3 regions of the Metabacillus sp. B2-18 genome follow, and region 1 is predicted to be linked to each of the others. Evidence: riboswitches for the same ligand, from Rfam matches in the RefSeq annotation. Region 1 holds a riboswitch; each other region holds the start of a gene.
What was found. A riboswitch is a leader RNA that binds a small molecule or an ion and turns the genes downstream of it on or off. The one in region 1 is predicted to bind cobalamin.
Positions count from the first base shown of each region.

Region 1 (5,637 bases):
AATTTGTTAATTTACCTGTATCTGGTGGTTGCATTGATTGGTTTTTATCCATTTTTAACCCTCCTTTGATTCACTAATAGTTTGTGCAAATGCTTGATGTTTTGAGGTGGGAATTTGGTCCAATCTTTATTACTTAAGAATCAGTTTCTTAAAGGTTCCTTACTAAGGAGTTCATCTGATGAAGATTGAGAAGGTACCTTAACAAATTTAGCCATAATGATTGCCAATATGCATATAAAACCTGCAAAAATAAATGCTTGAGTAAAAGAAATAGCTTTGATGATAAAAGGTCCAGCGAAGGCAGATAGTCCGTATGCTTGATACATAAAACCATAATTTGTACCTATGTTTTTTGTCCCATAGTAGTCTGCCGTTACAGAAGGAAAGAGAGCGAGAAATCCACCAAAACCAAAGCCGATGAAAGAAACTGCGATTAAATAAATCGGATAGTTCATGAAACCCGTGCTCATATAAAACATGATGAGTGCGGTTAAAGCATAAATGATCACAAGTGTACTTTTGCGTCCAATGCGATCTGAGATTTTTCCTAGAAGAATTCGCCCAGCCGCGTTAAATAATGCAATCACCATTACAGCATTTGCAGCTTGCTCAACATCAAGTTTTACTAAATCAACCCCAATATCTACTGCAAAGCTAATAACAAGAAGTCCAGACACACTTCCAAATAAAAACATCGTCCACAAAAGATAAAACTGATACGTTTTTAACATTTGAACTGGTGAAAAATCATTTGTTACTTTAGAAGTATTTGTTAAGGATGTGGTATCATCGTTTGGTGGATTTTTTAATAACTGTGCACCTGCTACAACTAATACAAAATAAAGTATTCCTAAATAAAAGAAAGAAGACGATACACCGAAAGTATCAATTAAATATCCGATAACAGGTTTATAAATTAAACCACCTAAACCAAATCCGGCAACAGCAACTCCACTAATAAAGCCTCTTTTATCAGGAAACCATTTTACACATGCAGATAATGGACAAACATAAGTCATTCCGATACCAATTCCACCCACAACACCGTAGAAAAAGTATAATTGAAATAATGTAGTAGCTTGACTTGATAGAATTAAGCCAACTCCAAGTAAAATTCCACCTATTGTTGCTACCCATTTTGGTCCGATGCGGTCTTGAAGCCTTCCTGCAAAAATGGTTGTTAAGGCAAATACTGCAATTGTGATGGAGAAGGTAACAACAATATCTTCTTTTGCCCAACCAAACTTATCCATTAAAGGCTGATTAAATAAACTCCATGCATATACTGCTCCTAAATTAATTTGAATGAGAATTGCTCCTAATACAACTAACCATCTGTTCAATTTTATTTCCTCCTAAGTTATTAACAAATAAAAAAGAGACCAACGGTGACAAATGATTATCAACGTTGGTCTCTTGTGCACTCACTTAAAGTGTTTACAAAAGCAACCAAATATTATGATTTTGTAGTGGATCTGCCTAATGCTTAAACGTTTCATAAAATGATATGATTTCCATCCATTTTTGTGAATGCGCTTACTAGGTCTAGCGATCTTTCGGGTCAATTACATAACCTATTGCAGTTAGGGAAAAGTAAAATGAAAAGAAAAGGAGGATAATCATATGGGAATAAAAGACATATTACAACTAGAAAAGCCGCTACTTATCCTTCTTTTTGGTGTTTTACTTTCACATTTAGGAACATATTTGGTTACACCGATGCTTCCGATTATTTTAAAAACAGATGCAGGTTTATCGATAGGACAAATTGGAATTGTGTTAGCAAGTATTGCCATTGCCTTTCAAGTTGGGAGCGTGGCCGGAGGAGTTTTAGCTGATCGTATTGGTCGAGGATTTACGATAGGACTTGGAGCTTTGATTGCTGCATGCGGACTTATTGGGTTTGGTTTATTCACACAGTTTTCTTTTTTGATCGTTACTGCTATTACAATGGGATTTGGTACTGGATTAAATGCTCCTTCAACAAAAGCAGCCATCGCAGCCTTTGCTTCTTCAGAGAACCAAACAACAGCTTTTTCCATAAGAGGCATAGCTGCAAATATTGGGACAGGCTCAGCAGGATTAATTGTTTTTTTTCTTTTAACCGGAACATCTAAAATGATCTTTTGGATTGCTGGTGGAATTTATATCCTTTTAGCACTACAAAGTTGGATTTTTCTCCCAAAGGGTTGTGGTGATGTGCCATGTGAGGGAATTCCTAAGGGAGCTTACAAACAGGCATTTCAAAACAAGCCCTTTATGGTGTTTAGTTTTGTAACGATTATTATATGGGCTTTATATGCACAGTTATCTCTTGCATTACCACTTAGAGCAACAGTTATTTTACCGGAGCCTAAAAATGTTGCGTTGATATGGACAGTTAATAGCTTAATTGTCATCTCATTACAAGGCTTGATTACAAAGCGAATTATTAGGAAAGTAGAGCCTCTAACTGCATTAGGATTAGGGATTCTCTTCATAACGATTGGAATTGCCTCGTTATTTTTTGCACAATCATTTTTCCATTTGATCCTTAGTGGAGGAGTGTTTGTTATTGGTGAAATGATGATTCTTCCTACAATAGACAGTACCATCTCACAATTGTCAAAAGGAGAATTAATCGGGTTGTTTTTTGCCTTATCAAATGTTGTTTACGGCTTAGGAGAGGCTGGTGGAAAATCTGCTGGTGGAAGAATTCTTGGTGTAGGTGAAAATACTTTAACACCTGTTTTCATTTACACCGCCTTAGGATTTGCGCTAGTAGTTGTTGTTACTTTTCTTAAAAAATGGCAGCCACTTAGACAATCGTTACAACAGGCATCATCAAAAGAAAACAAGCCTAAAGATGCACCTCGACTTCCAAGTGAACCTGGACAACATCGAACACATCCTGTTAACAGATGGGAACCAGAAGTGTTCTTCAGGAAAAAGCCAAGAACAGAATGATGATAACCAGGTGCATAATCGATATCTTATTGGTGAAAATCTTATTATAAAACAAAGGAGGTTAAAAGCATGAGCGTTTATGAAAACTTTCCAGTCGCAAACTTAGATCGTGATCAATTAAACAAAATCATGAGTCTAGAAAAAGAATTAAGAAGTGAAACAAATGAAAATATTGTGTTAATAGCGTATGATGAAAAAGATGAGGGAATGGAATAAATCACCACTTTAATTGTAACTTTTGTCATTTTATCCAACAATATGTTGAAATATCATTTTGGTTGCTTTAATATAATACCTATCAATTGATAACAACTTAAAATAGTAAACGCTGTAGATTAAGATGCCGCTTAAGGCTTAATAGGGAATTCGGTGTAAATCAGAAACTGTCCCCGCAACTGTAAGTGTCGACGAAATAAGCAATCCACTGTATTGAAGCTTTATTAAAAGTGATATATGGGAAGGGGCTTAAAGTAGAGTGAAACACAAGTCAGGAGACCTGTCTTAATTTATCAAGTTTCAGTTTCTTCGGGAGGTGAGAAGGTGAGACGAATGCAACCATTTTAATTTTTTGGATTGCTTTCGTATTGCCTTTTCATCCGCTCAATAAAGATATGAGCGGATTTTTTGTTCTGTCTAAATGTATAAGGTTTTATGGTTGATAGCTTAGGTATTTTCCATTGGTTTGATGATTGTTTTTATAAAAAGACATATTTCAAGAGACAACCTAATACGTTTAGATGAGTAAATTAAATAGAGTTTTAAAGATTAGGTGCACTTCAACTACTGTAGTGCTTAAAAGGGAAGTCGGTGAAAGTCCGACACGGTACCCGCCACTGTTATGGGAAGCTTTATAGCATAATGTCACTGAATGTAAACGGGAAGACGTTATAAAGCTATGAACCTAAGTCAGGAGACCTGCCTATCTTTTTATACTGATACCTACGGGCATATAGGTAGACGTGTAGTAGAAAATGCTGGTCACTTGCGCCATTTTTTAATGCACCTCTGCCTATATAGAGGTGCATTTTTATTTGAAAAATTTTAATAGATTGGAAGTGTTTAGATGACGACTTGGAATCTAACAGAAACAAAGCATCATGTACTTATTTGTAACGGAAGCAGCTGTATGAGAAAGGGTGGAGAAGAAGCAACTCAGGCAATCAGAGAAGAAATTACAAACTTAGATTTGGATGCAAGCATTCATACAACAAGAACTCGTTGTAATGGAAGATGCAAAGATGCGTGTGTAATGGTGGTCTATCCGGAGGGAGTTTGGTATAAAGCTGCAACGCCTGAATTAGCTAAAAAGATTGTTACTGAGCATCTTGTAGGTGGAAATGTGGTAGAAGACAGCGTTATTTACACATATGATAAAGATCATTTTACTGCACCTGAAAATTCAGAGTCGATTAAAGGAATAGTAAAACCGCAAAAGAGTAACGTTTAATACCGTTATACGTATTGAAAGGAGGAATTTACTTGCTAGGAAAATTACTTGTGATCGGATTTGGTCCAGGAAGCTTTGAACATATGACAAAAAGGGCTCAAGATGCGATTCAAGAAAGTGACTGTATTATTGGATACAAAACATATGTTGAATTAATTCAGGATCTTTTAACAGATCAAGAGATTATTAGTACAGGAATGTCAGAGGAAGTAAGCCGTGCCCAAGCAGCTGTGAAACTTGCCGAAGAAGGAAAAACAGTAGCTGTCATATCAAGTGGTGATGCTGGAGTGTATGGAATGGCCGGACTTGTTTATGAGGTTTTAATTGAAAAAGGCTGGTCAGAAGAAACTGGTGTGAGTGTAGAAGTCATTCCGGGTGTTTCGGCAATTAATTCATGTGCATCACTTTTAGGTGCCCCAATTATGCATGATGCATGCACAATCAGTCTCAGTGACCATTTAACTCCTTGGGAATTGATTGAAAAGCGTATTGATGCAGCTGCTCAGGCTGATTTTGTTATAACTCTTTATAATCCTAAAAGTGGTCGTCGAACAAGACAAATACAAGAAGCGCAACGGATTTTATTAAGCTATCGTTCACCATTAACACCTGTTGGACTTGTGAAAAGTGCGTATCGTGACAGACAGCATATCGTTATTACAGATCTTGAGCATATGCTCGAGTTTGATATCGGAATGCTTACAACGGTTGTGATTGGAAATTCATCGACATTTTTATATGACAATAAAATGATTACGCCAAGAGGTTATCAACGTAAGTATACGTTAAATACCACTGAGCAGAGATTAAAGCCACATGAGCGTCTTCGACATGAAAACGAACCATGGGCATTACATAAAGGTATTAACGATATGCCACCAAATAAAAAAGCAAAAGCAACCAAAGAAAAAGAAAGCTCTTTGCAACTTGCTTTAGAAGCGTTGCAAAAAGTTAAGGGAGACACAGATCCTTCTATTAACGAAGAAAAGTCTCGAAATTCTGTAAACAACCCGATTACATCGATTTTTGAATTAGCTGTCAGCCCTGGTATTGCAAATAAAAAATTCACTCCAAAGCAGATGATGACTCTTGCAGAAGTGACCGGGGACGATGGTTCAATGGAGTATACACCACATCATCAAATTCTTTTACGAATTCCGACGAGTGAACCGGAAGTGATCACCGAAAAACTTAAAGAAGTTGGGTTTTTATTAGAACCTATTGGTGATGTTTTTCAAATCAAG
Region 1 is NZ_CP088245.1:2,265,974-2,271,610, forward strand. It holds gene LPC09_RS27350 (hypothetical protein) at 1-52, opposite strand, end outside; gene LPC09_RS11425 (L-lactate MFS transporter) at 141-1,343, opposite strand; gene LPC09_RS11430 (MFS transporter) at 1,624-2,946, shown strand; gene LPC09_RS11435 (hypothetical protein) at 3,016-3,162, shown strand; cobalamin riboswitch at 3,268-3,464, shown strand; cobalamin riboswitch at 3,697-3,883, shown strand; gene LPC09_RS11440 ((2Fe-2S) ferredoxin domain-containing protein) at 4,010-4,393, shown strand; gene cobJ (precorrin-3B C(17)-methyltransferase) at 4,426-5,637, shown strand, end outside.

Region 2 (5,637 bases), 1.1 Mb from region 1:
AGCAATGAAAAAATTGCAGAAATTGCTTCCGCAACAGAGGAAGATGTAGATAAAGCAATTGCTGCAGCTTATCAAACGAACGAAACCATGGCTGAAATGCCAGCACATCAGCGGGCTTCTATTTTAGAAAAGGTGGCAAATCTTATTGAAGCACGTGCAGAAGAAGCGGCTAAAATCATTTCTGCAGAAGCTGCCAAACCATATAAAACAGCTCTTGGTGAAGTGAGTCGTACGGTTGCAACCTATAAGTTTTCAGCAGAGGAAGCGAAACGTATTCATGGAGAAACGATACCACTTGATGCTGCTGTTGGTGGAGAAAACAGGATCGCTTATACAGTTCGTGAGCCGATCGGTGTGATTGGTGCGATTACACCATTTAATTTTCCAATGAATTTGGTTGCACATAAAGTCGGTCCAGCGATTGCATCAGGAAACACAGTGGTGTTAAAACCAGCTGAACAAACCCCGTTATCTTCCTTATTTTTAGCAGATATTTTTAAAGAAGCTGGATTACCTGATGGTGCTTTAAATATTGTCACTGGTAAGGGTTCTGTTGTTGGAGAAAAAATTGTCAAAGACGATCGGGTGAAAAAAATATCGTTCACTGGAAGTCCAGAGGTTGGAATTGGTATCCGTAATAAAGCAGGCTTAAAACGAGTGACATTGGAGCTTGGTTCAAATGCAGCTGTAATTATTGACCAAGGTGTTAATCTTGATAAAATCATTGATCGTTGTGTGATGGGAGCTTTTTCCTTCCAAGGTCAGATTTGTATTTCGTTGCAACGTGTTTATATTCATGAATCATTGTATGAGCAATTTGTATCGAAAATGGTGCAGGCAACGAAACAACTCAAATTAGGTGATCCGCTTGATCCCCAAATAGATGTCTCAGCATTAATAAGTCCTCGTGATGTTGATCGTGCTCTAGCTTGGATTGAAGAAGCGAAGCAAGGGGGAGCAAAGGTATTAACTGGCGGAGTTGCTGAAGGGAATGTATTGCAGCCAACGATTCTAACAGATGTTGATGCTAAGCTGAAAGTCTCGTGTCAAGAGGTGTTTGCTCCAATTGTCCTTATTAACAAGGTAAGCTCTGTTAAGGAGGCCATAAACTATGTGAACGATTCACGATACGGGTTACAGGCAGGAATATATACAGACAATATCCATACCGCTCTCATGGCAACGAAAAAATTACATGTTGGTGGAGTTATGGTCAATGATATCCCAACATTCCGTGTTGATCATATGCCATATGGTGGTGTAAAAGAAAGCGGAGTTGGGCGCGAAGGAGTAAAATATACGATCGAAGAAATGACTGAGCAGAAGTTAGTTGTGTTTAATCAAGCATAAAAGTTATGACAAAGCTTAATGCCCGTTGGAGTTCGGGCATTAAGCCATACATAAGAGAAGCTAGATTCTGAGATACTGCAAAATACCACTTTTATATGCAGCAAAGTACAAAGAACGAGAGGATGAAGGAGATGAAACAAGAAAAAGAGCTGAAAAAGGTCTTAACAAAGGCTGATGTGTTATTTTTAGCCATTGGTGCTATGCTCGGTTGGGGATGGGTTGTACTCTCAGGAAATTGGATTGTATCAGCAGGTTCCGTAGGAGCAATTATTGCCTTCGTTATAGGGGGATTACTCGTTACTTTTGTTGGTTTGACTTATGCTGAACTAGCATCTGCAATGCCTGCAGTAGGTGGAGAGCATCATTATGTTGAGCGGGCAATGGGAAGCAAAGCTGCGTTTATTGCGTCTTGGGCGATCACATTAGGATATGTATCAGTCGTAACGTTTGAAGCTGTTGCCCTTCCAACTGTTATAGATTATTTACTTCCTAACTATCAGGTTGGTTACTTATGGACAATAGGTGGATGGGATGTTTATCTTACATGGGTGTTAATTGGCTCTGTTGGGGCGATATTGCTTACGGCGCTTAATTATTTTGGATTAAAGCCAGCAGCGTTTATGCAGGTTGTTTTAACTGTTTTTATTGTTGGAATCGGGATATTGCTTATATTTGGAGCAGGGACAAATGGAGATCCACAAAATCTTCAGCCGCTTTTCACTGGTGGAGTTGGAGGGATCATGACTGTGCTCATCATGGTACCATTTCTTTTTGTTGGATTTGATGTTATTCCACAAGTTGCTGAAGAAGCGAATATTCCAGCAAAAGATATTGGGAAGATTCTTATTTTTTCAGTAGGGTGTGCGGTTGTTTTTTACTTGGCTATTGCTTTTGGCGTGTCTATGGCGCTTGATCAAGAGGCGTTAAGTATCACACAATTAGCGACTGCTGACGCAATGGCAGCTGTATTTGGGTCTAAAATATTCGCAAATATCTTAATATTCGGAGGAATATGCGGAATCGTTACCAGCTGGAATGCATTTATAATTGGAGGCAGCCGTATTATTTATGCCATGGCAAATTCGGGAATGCTGCCTAATTGGTTTGGATATTTGCATCCGAAATATAAAACACCTTCTAATGCAGTCATATTTCTGGGTGCTTTAGCAACATTAGCACCATTATTAGGAAGACCAGCACTCGTTTGGATTGTTGATGCTGGGGGACTTGGTATCGTTGTTGCCTACTTTTTAGTAGCTTTATCCTTTATTATTTTGCGTAAAAAAGAGCCGAACATGGACCGACCGTTTAAGGCTGGAAAGCAAAATGCTGTGGGTTGGATTGCTCTCATTTTAAGTTTAGGATTCATTTTGTTATACATGCCGGGAATGCCTGCTGCACTAGTTTGGCCATATGAATGGGTGATGGTAGCTGGTTGGATTTTAATAGGAGCGTATTTCTATTATCATATGAATAAGGGGAAATATGAGGTATCTATACCACATAATAAAGATAGTAAAGTACATAAAAATGAGCTATAAGGAGATACAATAATTTAATTAACTTTAACTTCTATTTAGAGTATAAAGTCTCTATGATTATATTTTCGGGAACAAGCATTACCTCAATCATAGAGAATTTATACTCTTTTTATTTAGAAGTAGGATTAACTGTAGTATAGGTCATGGAGCTTTTATATTAATATGAAAATCATTCTAAAGTCTTGTTCAATAAAATATTAAATAGAAATTACTATATTGACTTTCGTAAGGTTTAACTCTATATTGGTAGTAATTTCACTTAGCAAGCCATGTCTTATATTAAAGTCGAGAATCGGGACAAAAACTTTTGCTAATTTAATATAAAAAGTTATAAAAAACTTTATATTCTTTGGAAATAGGTGCTAGTAAAGTAGTAATTTTGCTTTATAAGCTTAAAAGGGAAGTCGGTTAGATGCCGACACGGACCCGCCACTGTATTGGGTTTCACACTAAATGTGAAATAACGTTCTACATAAACCACTGGGTGTTCACCTGGGAAGGTTTGATCGTTATGCCCTAAGTCAGGAGACCTGCCTATTTTTACATCGCCGATAGACCTACGGGAATTCTAGGGAGGTGGTTAGGGTGCTCATAGATTGATAACCTATTTTCATAAACATTTTGTTATGGAGATTTTTCTGTATTTTTCTGTGTTTAATAACAAGCATTTCTGACCGCTTAAGCTGGTTGGAGATGCTTTTTTTATTTATATATACAAAATGGAGGTTTTAAATTTATTATGGTAAAAAATATTCAACGAAAGCAGACTATCCTATTTTTGATCGTAATTGGTAGTTTACTACTTTTATTGTCAGGTTGTTCTGATGAGAAAAAGACAGCAACATCAAACTCGGATTTAGCTTCTGAAAAGCATGTAACTCTTGCTTTTCCATGGAGTCCTCAAAGTCTTGATCCACATGGTATTGATAGCTGGGAGGTAATGCGTTCAGGTACAGCAGAAACATTAGTTAAGTTAGATGAGGAACTACAAACTACACCTTGGCTTGCAAAAGAGTGGAAGCAAGAAAATGACACAACATGGGTATTTACGCTAGAAGAAAATGTAACCTTTCATAATGGCGAGAAAATGGATGCAGCGAGTGTAAAAGACTCTTTGCTTCGTTCGATCGAGAAGGATCAAAAGGTAAAAGATTTGCTTCAAGTTGAATCAATAGAGGTTGTTTCTGATCTAGAACTAAAGATTATAACAAAACAACCAAATGCTGCGTTGGTCTCTCATTTGGCAGATCCTTCAACGATTATTGTTGATGTGGCAACGCTTGATAAAGAGGATAGCTACCCTGCACTAACAGGAGCATTCTCAATTAAACAATTTAATAAAGATGAATCTCTTATTGTTGAGAAATATGAAGATTATTGGGGAGAGAAAGCGTTACTGTCTGAAGTAATCATTAGTTTTATTCCAGATGGAAATTCTCGATTAATGGCTCTTCAATCAGGAGATGTTGATGGTGCAACAGATATCCCTGTTGATAACATGAAAGTGTTGGATAAAGATAAGAGATTTGAGGTTTCCACTGCACCATCACTACGCACACACATGTTGATGTTTAATATGAATTCTCCAATGTTTCAGGATGTAACACTACGAAAAGTGGTTGATTTATCAATTCCACGTGAAGAAATTGTTCATTCCATTATGTTAGAGGCTGGAACTGAAGCGAAAAGTCCATTTCCAGAAGTATTATCATTTGGTCAAGTTGAGAAGCAAGCTTCATCAGAATCGATTGATCAATTATTAGAGCAAGATGGCTGGAAGAAAAATAGTGATGGTATGTGGGAAAAGCAAGGAAGTATTTTTGAAGTTACCATGTTAACCTTTCCACAACGACCGGAATTAACTGTTATGGCAGAAGCGATTCAAGCTGAATTACTAAACGAAGGGATAAAAGTGAATATTCGTCAAGTGGAGAATATTGATGAGGCTTTAGTGAATGAAGATTGGGATTTATCAATGTACAGTATGTTAACTGCTCATACTGGGGACCCACAATACTTTTTAAATATTTTCTATCAATCTGCTAGTGAGTCAAATGTGAGTCACTATGAATCATCTACAGTAGATCGTATGATTGATGAATTAAACCAAACGAGTGATACAACTAAGCGTAATGAACTGGCTATCGAAGTTCAGGAAGTAATTAATCAAGATCTTCCACAGTCATTTATTGTACATCCAAAAACAGTATTTAGTACTAGAAATGGAGTAGTAGGATTTACACCTCATCCGATTGAATATTATTATATTCATCCAGAGCTTGATGTGAGCGAGTGAGGAAGACGATGATACGTTTTGGCATAGAGCGAATCGTTCAACTGTTTCTTGTCATCTTTTTTGTTTCGACTCTTACTTTTTTTCTACTAAGATTTGCTCCGGGAGATCCTGCTTATATTTTGCTAACTAAACATAATGTACCGGCTTCTGAAGAAGCGCTAAATCGTTTAAGAGAAGAGCTCGGATTAACAGATACTTTTTGGAGTCAATATATTCAATGGATTAAGGACGCTTTTACATGGCAGTGGGGAACATCTTTTGTCTCCAAAGAGCCTGTTGTTGAAGAATTATTAAATAGATTACCTGCAACACTTGAGCTTGCAGCAGCAGGAATAATTGTGATGATTTTCATCACAATTATTCTAGGGGTGTCTACGGCGATTTATTCAAATGGACTTTTAGATGGAATTGGAAGAATGTTAGCCATTATTGGTTCTTCCATCCCAGCCT
Region 2 is NZ_CP088245.1:1,145,198-1,150,834, forward strand. It holds gene LPC09_RS05870 (aldehyde dehydrogenase family protein) at 1-1,350, shown strand, start outside; gene LPC09_RS05875 (APC family permease) at 1,482-2,891, shown strand; cobalamin riboswitch at 3,232-3,443, shown strand; gene LPC09_RS05880 (ABC transporter substrate-binding protein) at 3,631-5,187, shown strand; gene nikB (nickel ABC transporter permease) at 5,196-5,637, shown strand, end outside.
Region 2: it holds a riboswitch for cobalamin, as region 1 does, so the genes downstream of both, LPC09_RS05880 (ABC transporter substrate-binding protein) here and LPC09_RS11440 ((2Fe-2S) ferredoxin domain-containing protein) in region 1, are expected to answer to the same signal.

Region 3 (5,637 bases), 1.6 Mb from region 1:
TTATGCTTTAACTGTTATTAATCCAGAATACTTATTAATGACTTCCCTTTTTTCATGTATGGTCATTTCAAGTTTAGTAGGAAGCTCCTTTACAACAGTTAGCACAATTGGTGTTGCTTTAATGGGAGCAGGTATGGCAGCAGGCTTACCAATTGAATGGGTTGCTGGGGCAATTATTTCAGGCGCATGCTTTGGTGATAAAATGTCTCCAATGTCCGATACAACAAACTTCGCTTCTGGTGTTTCATCTGTAGATTTGTTTACTCATATTAAACATATGACATTCACTACTTTACCAAGCATTTTAATTGCAGCCCTGATCTTTTTTATTTTAGGTCGAATTACTCCTATTGACTTTACGTCAATCGATGACATGAAAAACATGATTTCTATTATTGAATCTCAAGTTAACATTAGCTTTATCACATTGTTTTCACCTCTTATAGTTATTATTCTGGCTATAAAAAGAGTCGCGGTTATCCCATCTTTAGTGATTGGTATTATAACAGCAGGAATAACAGCCATCGTTTTTCAAGGGTTAATGCTGAATGAATTTCTAACAGTTTTACAAAATGGAACTTCTTATTCTATAGAAAATGAACAGGTTAGTAATATGCTAAACCGTGGCGGCCTACAATCAATGATGTGGTCCATCTCACTTATCTTAATTGCCTTTGCCTTTGGTGGATTACTTAATACATTAAGCATTATCCCTACACTATTAAATGGATTAATTGAACGTATACAGTCAAAGGGACAGCTTATACTATCAACTGCCGCTTCATCGTTTGGCGTAAACCTATTAACCGGTGAACAATACTTATCAATTCTTATCCCAGGTCAAACGTTTAAAGGTCTTTACGATAAAATCAAGCTAGATCGCAAATATTTATCACGAACACTTGAAGATGCCGGAACATTACTTAATCCCTTAATTCCATGGGGAGTTAGCGGAGCTTTCTTCGCTCAAACACTTGGTGTACCCGTTTTAGCGTTTTTACCATTTGCGTTCTTTTTATACCTATCACCAATATTCACAGTTATATATGGATTTTTAAGTAAACGTGTATAAAGAAAGGGGCTGTCATTTATTTTGACAGCCCTCTTTCCTTTACAAGTTTCTATCAATCTAGATAATTTTCGACAAACGAAAACAATTGGTTGATTATTTTGTATATGTGCTATATCATGGAAATATATCTAATTATAACTATATATTGATTTATTAACCAAAACAAAAAACTATATATTGTATTTTACGAGATTCAGGTGCCAATTAAGGCTGAAAAGGGAATCTGGTGCAATTCCAGAACTGTCCCCGCAACTGTAAATGTGACGAATTGAGAAATCCACTGTACATATTAGGTATGGGAAGGACTCATAGTAGGACGAGCATAAGTCAGGAGACCTACCTGCATCTTGTGGAAGTTTCAATTTCTTCGGGGACTGAGAAGGTGAGACGATAGCTGATCATTCAAGCTTTTTTTGCCTTGAACTCTCCTCTGTCGTTTTATCTCTCCCCCTGAGTTACTAATTCAACAGATGGAGGAATATTTATGAGCATCGCAACATCCCCTATTATTTATAACAACAAAAACAACCAGGAAGCATTTGACATATCTAAATTAACTTCATACATTGAAAGCATTCATCAAAACTTCCCTTCTCTACATATAGATGACTACTTAACACGAATCCAAAACACGATCGTACAAAGAGAGTCTTATACTACGGATCAACTTACTAATTTACTCATTCTAGAAGGATTATCAAATATAAATGAACAAGAGCCGGAATGGACATATTTTTGTGCGCAAATCTACTTATCAAAATTGTATAAAGAAGCTGCAGAAAACAGAGGTTATGACAAAAAGCAAAAATATGGAGATTTTTATGATTTAGTAAACACTCTCGTCTCAAAGGGACTTTACAGCTCAAAGCTTCTTGACCAATATTCTCAAAGTGAACTTTCACAAATTGGTTCCTTTATTAAGCCGGAAAATGACAACCTCTTTACATATATTGGACTAAGAACATTAGCAGACCGTTATTTAACACGTGACTTTAGTAAACAAACATATGAACTGCCTCAAGAGCGTTTTGTCATTATTGCAATGACATTAATGGCAAATGAAAACAAAGATCATCGTCTTGAGCTTGTAAAACAAGCGTATTGGGCAATGAGCAACCTTTATATGACCGTTGCAACACCTACTTTATCAAATGCAGGAAAACCTGTTGGTCAATTATCGAGTTGTTTTATTGATACAATCGATGATAGTTTACAAGGAATTTTTGATAGTAACACTGATATTGCCAATCTTTCAAAATCTGGTGGAGGTGTTGGTGCATATCTTGGGAAAATTCGAAGCCGTGGTAGTGATATCCGTGGATTCAAAGGGGTGTCTTCTGGTGTTATTCCATGGATGAAGCAGCTTAACAACACTGCTGTAAGCGTTGATCAATTAGGTCAACGTAAAGGAGCCATCGCTGTTTACTTAGATGTGTGGCATAAAGATATCTTTTCATTTCTTGATTCGAAGTTGAACAATGGTGATGAAAGAATGCGGACACATGACTTATTTACCGGTGTGTGTATTCCTGATGTATTTATGGAGCAGGTTGAAGCACGTGGTGATTGGTACTTATTTGATCCACATGAAGTTCGTAAAGTAATGGGCTTTAGCATCGAAGATTATTATGATGAACAAAAAGGTCAAGGAAGCTTCAGAGAGCGCTATTGGGACTGTGTTCAAAATGAACAGTTATCTAAGGAAAAAGTCCCTGCGATTGATATTATGAAACGAATTATGATCAGTCAGTTAGAAGCTGGTACTCCATATATGTTCTATCGAGATGAGGTAAACCGCAATAATGCCAACTCACACCAAGGAATGATTTATTGCAGCAATTTGTGCACAGAAATCACACAAAATCAAAGTCCGACAACAGTTGAAGAGCAATTCACTGAGGATGGAAAAATCATTACAGTAAAAACACCAGGTGATTTTGTTGTATGTAACCTTTCCTCTATTAACCTTGCAAAAGCTGTTACAGATGATGTTTTAGAAACACTTATTCCTATCCAGGTAAGAATGCTGGACAATGTTATTGACCTTAATACAATTCCTGTTCTTCAAGCTAGATTAACAAATGAAAAATATAGAGCAATCGGTTTAGGAACATTCGGATGGCATCACCTTCTTGCCCTGAAGCAATTAAAATGGGAAAACGAGGAAGCTGTTACCTACGCGGACAAGCTATATGAAAGAATTTCTTATCTAACAATTCAAGCTAGCATGGAGCTTTCAAAAGAAAAAGGTGCTTATCCTGTATTTAAAGGCTCTGACTGGGAAACAGGCTCCTACTTCGAAAAAAGAGGTTATTCCTCAAACGAAAGTGATATTGATTGGGATTCTCTCAAGAAAGATGTTCAAAGTCATGGAATTCGTAACAGTTATTTAATGGCAGTTGCGCCTAATGCATCAACTTCAATTATTGCAGGCAGCACGGCTAGTATTGACCCAATATTCCAAAAGGTTTACTCAGAAGAAAAGAAAGATTATAAGATTCCGGTTACTGTTCCTGATTTGAATCCTGAAACAACTTGGTATTATAAATCGGCCTATTTTATTGACCAAAAATGGAGCATCAAACAAAATGCTGCTAGACAGCATCATATTGATCAATCCATTTCATTTAATATATATGTGCAAAACACGATTAAAGCTAAGGATTTACTTGATTTACACATAACAGCATGGAGAGAAGGATTAAAAACTACGTATTACTTACGTTCAACTTCCAGCACAATTGAAGAATGTGACTCATGCGCTAGTTAACAAGAGAGCGTCTTTAGTTTTGAGACGCTCTATAAACTTTTTTCAAATAAAGGAGTAATAAGTATGCAGAACACCACATTATCGAAACGCAAAATTATGGATGCAAATGCTCCCAATCGCTCAACAGCTATTATTAATGGAGAAAGCTCAAACGTTTTAAACTGGGATGACGTTGCGTTTCCTTGGGCATATCCTCGTTATAAAAAAATGCTTGCAAACTTCTGGACGCCATTTGAGATCAATATGGCTCAAGATATTAAACAATATCCAAGCTTAACAAATGATGAGCAGGATGCATTTTTAAAAATTATTGGTCTTCTTGCCCTTTTAGATAGTATTCAAACTGATTATGCGGGAAAAGTATCAGATTACATTACTGATTCAAGTATTAACGCATTAATGATCATGCTAGCACAACAGGAAGTTATTCATAATCACTCGTATTCTTATGTATTATCTAGCTTAGTATCAAAACAAAAGCAAGATGAAGTTTTTGAATACTGGCGAAATGAACCAATATTAAGAAAGCGTAATGAGTTTGTCACAAACGGATATCAATCATTTGCTGAACAGCCAACTGTTGAGCACCTTCTAAAATCAATTGTTTATGATGTGATATTAGAAGGTCTTTTCTTCTACTCGGGTTTTGCCTTCTTCTATAATTTAGCACGCAATCAAAAAATGGTAGCAACTAGCACTATGATTAACTACATAAACCGTGATGAGCAAATTCATGTTGATTTATTTGTTCAAATTTTTAAAGAAGTATTAAAACAATATCCTGAGTATGATAACGAAGAGCTTGCGTCGTTTGTCAAAGAAACGTTCATTACTGCTGCTGAGCTAGAAATTGAATGGGGACGTTTTATTATAGGCAACAAAATGGATGGAATTAATATTCAAGATGTTGAGGACTATATTAAATTTTATGCAAATGTCCGTTGCAATCAGTTGGGATATGAACGCCCATTTGAGGGATATCGCTCAAACCCTTTAAAGTGGATCAAAGCATATGAAGAAGTAGATCTTGGTAAATCAGATTTCTTCGAACAAAAATCACGACAATATACGAAGGTAAATCATGCTGATAACGGCTTTGATGACCTGTAATGACCAAGGTATAAAGTTTAAACAAACGTTTATTTAACTGTTATCTACCTCATTACAGCTTTACTTATCACATATCTTATAAAAACCTTAAACAAAATTTCTACATCTTTTTACATAAAGTCGTTTAACAGTATACTCTATGTGGTAAATAAATAGAGAGCGATAAAGTAAAGGATGATACTATGAGGTTTTCAAAACTATCAGATAAAACTTTATTAAATAGTTTTCAAGAAGCTAGTGAATTACATTTAAGTCCAGATTTTATTAAGCTGCTAGAAAAAGAGATTACCGAAAGAGGACTTAACAAGCCAAATATCCTAAAAAAACAATTTAAAAAAATTAATTAATATTCATAGGCTGCCCCATTCAATGGGACAGCCTGTTTTGTCGATACTTTTTTTTGATGATGGAACTTGAGGAAGGTTGCAACAAACTTTATACTTCTTTACCTTTCTCTCTCTCAATGATATCAATGATCTCAAATAAATCCGTAACACAATAATCAGCAGCAGGAGCATGGCTAAAATGGGTATTTTTCTTCCAGATAGTTTTCATCCCCGCTTTTTTTGCAGCTTCAATATCATTTACTGGATGATCCCCTACGAAGATACTTTCCTTTGGAGATACTCCCAACTTAGATAACCCTCTCATAAAAATCTCGCGATCAGGCTTTTTTATTCCCTCG
Region 3 is NZ_CP088245.1:690,234-695,870, reverse strand. It holds gene nhaC (Na+/H+ antiporter NhaC) at 1-1,072, shown strand, start outside; cobalamin riboswitch at 1,251-1,430, shown strand; gene LPC09_RS03625 (ribonucleoside-diphosphate reductase subunit alpha) at 1,557-3,842, shown strand; gene LPC09_RS03620 (ribonucleotide-diphosphate reductase subunit beta) at 3,906-4,952, shown strand; gene sda (sporulation histidine kinase inhibitor Sda) at 5,135-5,299, shown strand; gene LPC09_RS03610 (HAD family hydrolase) at 5,388-5,637, opposite strand, start outside.
Region 3: it holds a riboswitch for cobalamin, as region 1 does, so the genes downstream of both, LPC09_RS03625 (ribonucleoside-diphosphate reductase subunit alpha) here and LPC09_RS11440 ((2Fe-2S) ferredoxin domain-containing protein) in region 1, are expected to answer to the same signal.